One region of the Diaphorobacter sp. JS3050 genome, then DNA from elsewhere that is predicted to be linked to it. Evidence: riboswitches for the same ligand, from Rfam matches in the RefSeq annotation. Region 1 holds a riboswitch; the other holds the start of a gene.
What was found. A riboswitch is a leader RNA that binds a small molecule or an ion and turns the genes downstream of it on or off. The one in region 1 is predicted to bind thiamine pyrophosphate.
Positions count from the first base shown of each region.

Region 1 (4,370 bases):
CTTTCGCCACCAGCGTCCCCGGCATCTACGCCGTCGGCGACATCACCACCTACCCCGGCAAGCGCAAGCTGATCCTGTGCGGCTTCCACGAAGCCACCCTCGCCGCCTTCGCCGAGGCTGAACGGCAGGCGGGCCACAAGCTGCCCCTGGAATACACCACCAGCAGCGAACGGCTGCAGGCCCGGCTGGGGGTCGCCCCGGCCCGCTGACCTGCGGCGACGGCGCGGCGCGCCCTGCGGCATGCGCGGGGCGCTATTGAAGCAGGAGCTTGCAGCGCGCGTTCTGCCTTGTTTCCAAATAGAAAACTGTCTCAGAATGGCTTGTATAGTGCGCTGGCAGCTATATTTTTCATAGCAATTGACGTTTCGGCCATCGGTTCGCGCCTGAAACGGCCGGAACTTCGCACGCGGGCGGCCCTCCACCTGGGGGTTGTCATCCCTCAGTTCCAACTCCAAGGAGATCACCCCGTGCCCTTCGCACTGCCCCTGCCGCATCGCATCCTGTCCAAAGCCCTGGCCGCCGCCACGCTGGCCCTGCCCCTGCTCATGCCCGCCGGCGTGCAGGCGCGCGATTTCGTCAGCATCAAGGGCAATGCGGTCAACGTACGCGAGAAGCCCAGCACCCGCTCGGCGACGCTGTGGGAGCTGGGCCGGGGCTATCCGCTGCAGGTGCAGCAGCGCAAGGGCCGGTGGCTCCAAGTGCGGGACTTCGAGGAGCCGCTCGGCTGGGTGTACGCGCCGCTGACCAGCAAGACGCCGCACCGCGTGGTGACGGCACGCGTCGCCAACCTGCGCGCCGGCCCCGGCCAGCAGCACAAGACCGTGGGCAAGCTGCAGCAGCATGAGGTGGTGCGCAGCCTGGGCCAGTCGGGCAGCTGGGCCCGGGTGCAGCGCGAAGACGGGCAAAAGGGCTGGGTGGCCCGGCGCCTGACCTGGGGCTGGTGATATTTCGGGTGCCGCGGCGGTGTGGGCCTGTGCGCGCGCGGTGCCCGGCGCTCCCTCAGCCGCCCGTTACTCGATCACACGCTGCGCCACCGGCGCATAGCCATGGTTGAGCGGCCCGTGGCCGTGGCCGGTGCGCACATCGGCCCCCGCAGCGATCGCGCCCAGAATGTACTGGCGGGCCAACCGCACCGCCTGCGCCAGCGGCTGGCCCAATGCGAGGTGCGCAGCGATCGCCGACGACAAGGTGCAGCCTGTGCCGTGGCCGTTGTGCGTGACGATGCGCGCAGCTTCCAGGCGGTGGCGCTCGTCGCCAGGCAGGGCCAGCACATCCACCACCCGGTCGCCCGGCAGATGCCCGCCCTTGAGCAGCACCGCGCGCGCGCCCAGCGCCAGCAGGTCGGTGGCGGCCGCGTCCAGCGCGCTTTCGTCGGCAATGGCGCGGCCCAGCAGCCAGCCGGCCTCGTCCAGGTTGGGGGTGACCACGGCGGCCAGCGGGAACAGCGCGCGCACCAGCGTGCCCACGGTCTCCTCGGCAATCAGCCGGTCGCCGCTGGTGGCGACCATCACCGGGTCCAGCACCACGTTGGGCAAGCCATGGCGAAGAATCGCGTCGGCCACCACCTGCACCACCTCGGGCGAATGCAGCATGCCGATCTTCACCGCGTCCACGCCGATGTCCTCGACCACGGCGTCGATCTGTGCGCGCAGCATCTCGGGCGGAATGCCGTGGATGCCCGTCACGCCGCGCGTGTTCTGCGCGGTGATGGCGGTGATCGCGGTCATGCCGTAGCAGCCCAGGGCGCTGAAGGTCTTCAGGTCGGCCTGTATGCCCGCGCCGCCGCCGCTGTCCGAGCCCGCGATGGTCAACACGCGCGCATAGCGCCGGCCACCGCCGGGCGTCTGTGTCTCTTGGTTCATGGCAAAAATTATCGGCCAAGCCGCAGCGCATTCAACGCAGCCGCGGCAACGCCAGAGCCTGCGCCACGTCAACAACAGGGGCACCACCCCTGTGCTGTAATGCCGGCCACGGACGAAACAGGGGTGTCCCCGCCGCACTAACAACGTGTTGACGAAAGCGGCAGGCGACTGAGAAATACCCTAAGCACCCGATCCAGGTCATGCTGGCGTGGGGAGTTTCAACAGCATCGGCGCGCCGCGCGCTCCCGTTTTGTCCTTTGGTTGTTTGGCCTGGCCTTTCATCACGGACACGATGCACACTTTCCCCACCCTTCGCTCCTCCTCCCGCGTCACCATCCTGGGCGCGGGCCTCATGGGCCGCCTGCTGGCCGTCGAACTCGCCCGCCAGGGCCACGCCGTTGAGGTGCACGAGGCAGGCACCCGTGCCGCCGAAGGCGCCGCAGCCTACGTGGCCGCCGCCATGGTGGCCCCCCTGGCCGAATCCATCGTGGCCGAGCCCGGCGTGGTGCGCATGGGCGTGCACTCGCTGGCGCGCTGGCCCGAGCTGCTGGCACCGCTGGCCGCACCGGTGTACTTCCAACATGACGGCACGCTGATCCTGTGGCACCGCCAGGATGCGCCCGAAGCCGCGCGCATGCGCCTGAAGTTCGAGCAGACCCAAGGCCTGGTGCCCGGGCTGCCGCGCATGCAGGCGCTGGACAGCGCTGGTGTGGCCGCACTGGAGCCCACGGCCGCACAGCGCTTCCACCAGGGCCTGTACCTGCCCGGCGAGGGCCAATTGGACAACCGCCAGGCCCTGGCCGCGCTGGCCGCCACCATGGACCAGTTGGGCGTGGTCACGCATTGGGGCAGCGCGCGCCAGCCGGCCGACTTCACTCCCGGCCAGGCCGGCCAGCCCGACTGGGTGCTGGACTGCCGAGGCCTGGGCGCGCGTGCGCAATGGCCGCAACTGCGCGGGCTGCGCGGCGAGGTGGTACGCCTGCACGCGCCCGACGTGACGCTGCAGCGCCCCACGCGCATCGTGCATCCCCGCTACCCGATCTACATCGCACCGAAGGAGAACCACGTGTTCGTCATCGGCGCGACCGAGATCGAATCCGACGACATGTCGCCCGCCAGCGTGCGCTCCACGCTGGAGCTGCTGAGCGCCGCCTACGCCGTACACCCGGGCTTTGCCGAGGCGCGTATCCTGGAGATCTCCACCCACTGCCGCCCCACCCTGCCCGACAACCTGCCCGCCGTGCGCGTGGTGCAGGATCGCGTGCTGGAGGTCAACGGTCTGTATCGCCACGGCTTCATGATCGCGCCGGCCATGCTCGATGTGGTCATGCAGGTGCTGAACACGGGACAATCCGAGCTCGCCCCTGAATTCGACCTCTCGCTGCAGCTCGACCGCGAAGCTGCGCTGCACACATGAACGTATTCATCAACCAAAACGCCGTGCAACTGCCCGATGGCGCCACCGTCGCCGACGCCGTGGCCCACCTGGCACCCCAGCCCCCGTTTGCCGTGGCCGTGAACCTGCAGTTCGTGCCCAGTGCCCGCTATGCCGCGCACGCCCTGCAGTCCGGCGACCAGATCGAAATCATTGCGCCGGTCACCGGCGGTTGAGCCTTTCACCCATGAACAGTCCTACCTCTTCCCCCGACACACTGGTGCTCTACGGCCAGGCGTTCCAGAGCCGCCTGCTGCTGGGCACCGCGCGCTATCCGTCCCCCGCCGTGCTGGAGGCCGCCGTGCAGCGCGCGCGGCCCGCGATGCTCACCGCATCGCTGCGCCGCCAGGGCAGCAACCCGGCCGAATCCGGCAGCAGCTTCTGGGAGTTGCTCAAGCGCCTGCAGGTGCCGGTGCTACCCAACACCGCCGGCTGCCATAGCCTGCAGGAAGCCATCACCACCGCCCATATGGCGCGTGAAGTCTTCGACACCCCCTGGATCAAGCTGGAGTTGATCGGCGACGACTACACGCTGCAGCCCGATACGCTGAACCTGGTGCAGGCAGCCGAGCAACTGGTCCGCGAAGGCTTCTACGTGCTGCCCTACTGCACTGAAGACCTGGTGCTGTGCCAGCGCCTGGTGGACGTGGGCTGCCAGGCCGTCATGCCGTGGGCGGCGCCCATCGGCACGGGCCGCGGCCCGGTGAATCCCTATGGCCTGCAGTTGCTGCGCGAGCGCCTGGACGTGCCGCTGCTCGTGGACGCCGGCCTCGGCCTGCCGTCCCACGCCTGCCAGGTGATGGAATGGGGTTACGACGGCGTACTGCTCAACACGGCCGTGGCCCTGGCGACCGACCCCGTGCAAATGGCCGGCGCCTTTGCCGATGCCGTGGCCGCAGGCCGCGCCGCCCGCATGGCCGGCGCGATGACACCGCAGGAGGCGGCGCAACCCAGCACGCCCGTGCTGGGCACGCCGTTCTGGCACCACGCGCAGGGCTGAGCATGCCGCAAGCCGCCGCGCCATTGCCTTCCGCAGCCGCCATGGAGCAAGCCATCCGCCAGCACCATGCGTC
Region 1 is NZ_CP053553.1:2,297,243-2,301,612, forward strand. Features, by position in the region: gene HND92_RS11045 (NAD(P)/FAD-dependent oxidoreductase) at 1-209, shown strand, start outside; gene HND92_RS11050 (SH3 domain-containing protein) at 546-944, shown strand; gene thiD (bifunctional hydroxymethylpyrimidine kinase/phosphomethylpyrimidine kinase) at 1,011-1,862, opposite strand; TPP riboswitch at 1,972-2,094, shown strand; gene HND92_RS11060 (FAD-dependent oxidoreductase) at 2,155-3,279, shown strand; gene thiS (sulfur carrier protein ThiS) at 3,276-3,473, shown strand; gene HND92_RS11070 (thiazole synthase) at 3,485-4,297, shown strand; gene HND92_RS11075 (thiamine phosphate synthase) at 4,300-4,370, shown strand, end outside.

Region 2 (4,370 bases), 1.1 Mb from region 1:
ACGTCGCCGCCATCAGCGTGGCGACCCATGCGTCGAGAATGACGGACGAACACAAGGAAGCCGCCCTCCGGGTCCTGGAGGAGGAACTGCAGACGCCGGCGATACGCCTATTCGGATACTGAGCAGCAAGGGGCGGGCCTGCCAACTAAAATCTCGCTTCTATGCTCCAGCAACGCACCATCAAGACCCTGACCCGCGCCGTCGGCGTGGGGCTGCACAGCGGCCAGCGGGTCGAGTTGACGCTGCGCCCAGCCCAGCCGGACACGGGCATCGTGTTCCGCCGCGTGGACCTGCCCGAGCCGGTGGACATCCCCATCACCGCCACGGCCGTGGTCGATACGCGCATGGCCTCCACCATCGGCGCGGGCGGGGCCAAGGTGCACACGGTGGAGCACCTCATGTCGGCCTGCGCCGGCCTGGGGCTGGACAACCTGTACATCGACATCACGGCCGAGGAGGTGCCCATCCTCGACGGCTCCTCGGCGTCCTTCGTGTTCCTGCTGCAGAGCGCGGGCGTCGAGTTGCAGAACGCCCCCAAGCGCTTCATCCGCGTCACGCGCCCCGTCGAGGTGCGCGAGGGCGAGGGGCACAACCTCAAGTGGGCGCGCCTGGAGCCCTACCACGGCTTCAAGCTGCGCTTCGAGATCGATTTCGCCCACCCCGCCGTCGATTCCACGGGGCAGAGCGTGGAGTTCGACCTTGGGAGCGGCAACTACGCGCGCGACATCGCCCGCGCGCGCACCTTCGGCTTCACCAAGGACGTGGAGATGCTGCGCACCAGCGGCCTGGCGCTGGGCGGGGGGCTGGACAACGCCATCGTCATGGACGACTACAAGGTGCTCAACGCCGACGGCCTGCGCTACGACGACGAGTTCGCCAAGCACAAGATCCTGGACGCCATGGGCGACCTGTACCTCGTGGGCAAGCCGCTGCTGGCGGCCTACAGCGCCTTCCGCTCGGGCCACGGCATGAACAACCAGCTGCTGCGCGCGTTGCTGGCCCAGCCCGACGCCTGGGAGGTCGTGAGCTTCGACAACGAGCGCCAGGCGCCCACGGGCTTCGCCCAGCCGGCGCGCGCCTGGTAGCGGGCCGCCATGCTGCTCTTTCGCTGGGCCGTCATGCTGCTGCTGCTCGTGGCGGCCGTGTCGTTCGCCTTCTTCGCGGCCACGGGCCAGCAGCGCTACAAGCGCTTCGGGCTCGTGACCGTCAAGTGGACCGTCATCGCGGCGTCCATGTTCTTCCTGGTGCTGATCCTCGAGCGTCTGCTGTAAGGCACCTTGCTGGCGGTCAAGTCGCCTATACTCGGCCCCGCTCCGGGGTGCACGTAACGGCGTGCTGAGATGGCGGACCTGACCGCCGGAACCGCGAACTTGATCTGGTTCATGCCAGCGTAAGAAGAGCTGCAGTCGGATAGGGGGAAACGGGTACACCCGCAAGAAGGGTCGTGCTCCGTCCGTCCATCCGATCGATAGCGGAGCAATTCCATCCATCCCGCCGATGAAGGAGCTGCCCGCCATGAATGCCCCCGACAAGTTCGCCAGCCTGCTTGCGCTCACGCGCGAACCCTTTCCCGCTTCCACCAAGTCCTACCTCGCCGGCAGCCAGCCCGGGCTGCGCGTGCCGGTGCGCGACATTCAGCTCACCAACGGCGAAGTGGTGAGCGTGTACGACACGTCCGGCCCCTATACCGATCCTGCCGTGCAGATCGACGTGCGCAAGGGCCTGGCGAGCGTGCGGGGCGAATGGATTGCCGCGCGCGGCGACACCGAGGGCTATGAGGGTCGCGTGCGCAAGGCGCTGGACGACGGCCAGAAGGCCGAGGATGGCGACCGACTGGCCCAGCTGCGCGCCGAGGCTGCGGCGCTGCAGCGCCAGCCGCTGCGCGCCAGGAGCGGCGCCAACGTCACGCAGATGCACTACGCGAAGAAGGGCATCGTCACTCCCGAGATGGAATACGTGGCCTTGCGCGAGAACGGTCGCCGTGAGTGGATGCAGCAGTACATGCAGGACGGCGCACGCGAGCAGCGCCTGGCCGGCAACCCGCTGGGTGCGAGCATCCCGAAAATCATCACGCCCGAGTTCGTGCGCGACGAGGTCGCCCGTGGCCGCGCCATCATTCCCGCCAACATCAACCACCCCGAAGTGGAGCCCATGGCCATCGGGCGCAACTTCAAGGTGAAGATCAACGCCAACATCGGCAACTCCGCCGTCACGTCGAGCATCGAGGAAGAGGTGGAGAAGCTCGTCTGGGCCATCCGCTGGGGCGCCGACAACGTGATGGACCTGTCCACCGGCAAGAACATCCACACCACGCGCGACTGGATCGTGCGCAACTCGCCCGTGCCCATCGGCACGGTGCCTATCTACCAGGCGCTGGAAAAGGTCGGTGGCATTGCCGAGGACCTGACCTGGGAGATCTTCCGCGACACGCTGGTCGAGCAGGCCGAGCAGGGCGTGGACTATTTCACCATCCACGCGGGCGTGCGCCTGGCCTACATCCAGCTCACCGCCGCGCGCCGCACGGGCATCGTGTCCCGTGGCGGCTCCATCATGGCCAAGTGGTGCATGGCGCACCACAAGGAGAGCTTCCTCTACACGCACTTCGAGGACATTTGCGACATCATGAAGGCGTACGATGTGTCGTTCAGCCTGGGTGATGGCCTGCGTCCGGGCTGCGCCTCGGACGCCAACGACGAAGCACAGTTTGCCGAGCTGCACACGCTGGGCGAGCTGACGCAGATTGCCTGGAAGCACGACGTGCAGACCATGATCGAAGGCCCCGGCCACGTGCCCATGCACATGATCCAGTCCAACATGACGGAGCAGCTCAAGACCTGCCACGAGGCGCCGTTCTACACCCTGGGCCCGCTGACCATTGACATCGCTCCCGGCTACGACCACATCGCCAGCGCCATCGGTGCCGCCATGATCGGCTGGATGGGCACGGCCATGCTGTGCTACGTGACGCCCAAGGAGCACCTGGGCCTGCCCGACCGCGACGATGTCAAGCAGGGCATCATTGCCTACAAGATCGCGGCCCACGCGGCAGACGTCGCCAAGGGGCATCCGGGTGCCCGTGCGCGCGACGACGCGCTGAGCCAGGCGCGGTTCGACTTCCGCTGGCAGGACCAGTTCAACCTGGGCCTGGACCCCGATACGGCCAAGGAGTACCACGACGAGACCCTGCCCAAGGACAGCGCCAAGGTGGCGCACTTCTGCTCCATGTGCGGGCCGAAGTTCTGCTCGATGAAGATCACGCAGGAAGTGCGCGAATTCGCCCAACAGGGCCTGCAGTCCAAGGCAGAGGAGTTCAACCGCACGGGCGGCGAGCTCTACGTGCCCATCCACCGCGCCGACTGACCCACGCAAAGCCGCCGGCCTGTCATGCCAGGCCGGCTCCAAGTGACCGTATCAGGCCGCGGCCAGCAGCCGGGTGGGCATGGGCGACGGCAGTGCGTGCGCCAGTTCACCCGGCAGGCGAAAGCGGCTGACCTGCGCCGCCAGCTCATGGGCCTGGCCGCGCAAGCTCTCGGTGGCGGCCGCGGACTCTTCCACCAGGGCCGCGTTCTGCTGGGTCATCTGGTCCAGCCGCGACAGCGCCGAGTGGATGGAGAGGATGTCCTGCTGCTGCGCATGGTGGCTGGAGCGTATGTCGGCCATCGTGCGCGCGGCGTCCTGGATGGCCGCCACCACCTGCTCCATGGTGCGCCCCGCATCAGCGGCCAGGGTGGCGCCGGCATCCACCTGCTGCACGGACGCCTGGATCAGCGCCTTGATCTCTCGCGCGGCCTCGGCCGAGCGGTTCGCCAGGCTGCGCACTTCGCTGGCCACTACCGCGAAACCGCGGCCCTGTTCGCCGGCACGTGCGGCTTCCACCGCGGCGTTCAACGCCAGGATGTTGGTCTGGAACGCGATCGAGTCGATCATGCCCGTGATGTCGCCGATCTGGTGCGCGCTGTGGGCCACTTGCTGCATGGTCTGCTCCATGCGCGTCACCACGTTGCTGCCTTCGTGCGCGGTGGCTGCCGCCTGTGCGGCGCGTGCCTCGGCATGCTCGGCGGTCTCGGCCGATTGTTGAACGGCGCGTGTCACATGCTCCAGCGCGGCGGCCGTTTCCTGCAGGCTGGCTGCGGCCTCCTCGGTGCGGGTGGACAGGTGGGCGTTGCCGTTGGCCATCTCGGACGAAGCCGTGTGCAGGCTGTGCACAGAGGTGCTCACCTGTCCCGCCAGGCTGCGCAGCGCGGACTGCATGACCGACAGGGACGTCAGCATGTGCCCGGTTTCGTCCCGGTCGTGGCCCACGATGTCCTGGCGCAGGTCCAGTCCCGCAACACGCTGCGCGGTGTCGCTGGCCAGTGCAATGGGCCGCG
Region 2 is NZ_CP053553.1:3,415,578-3,419,947, reverse strand. Features, by position in the region: gene HND92_RS16350 (IclR family transcriptional regulator) at 1-122, shown strand, start outside; gene lpxC (UDP-3-O-acyl-N-acetylglucosamine deacetylase) at 162-1,085, shown strand; gene HND92_RS16340 (hypothetical protein) at 1,095-1,271, shown strand; TPP riboswitch at 1,305-1,414, shown strand; gene thiC (phosphomethylpyrimidine synthase ThiC) at 1,516-3,360, shown strand; gene HND92_RS16330 (methyl-accepting chemotaxis protein) at 3,412-4,370, opposite strand, start outside.
Region 2: another riboswitch for thiamine pyrophosphate. It lies ahead of thiC (phosphomethylpyrimidine synthase ThiC); the one in region 1 lies ahead of HND92_RS11060 (FAD-dependent oxidoreductase).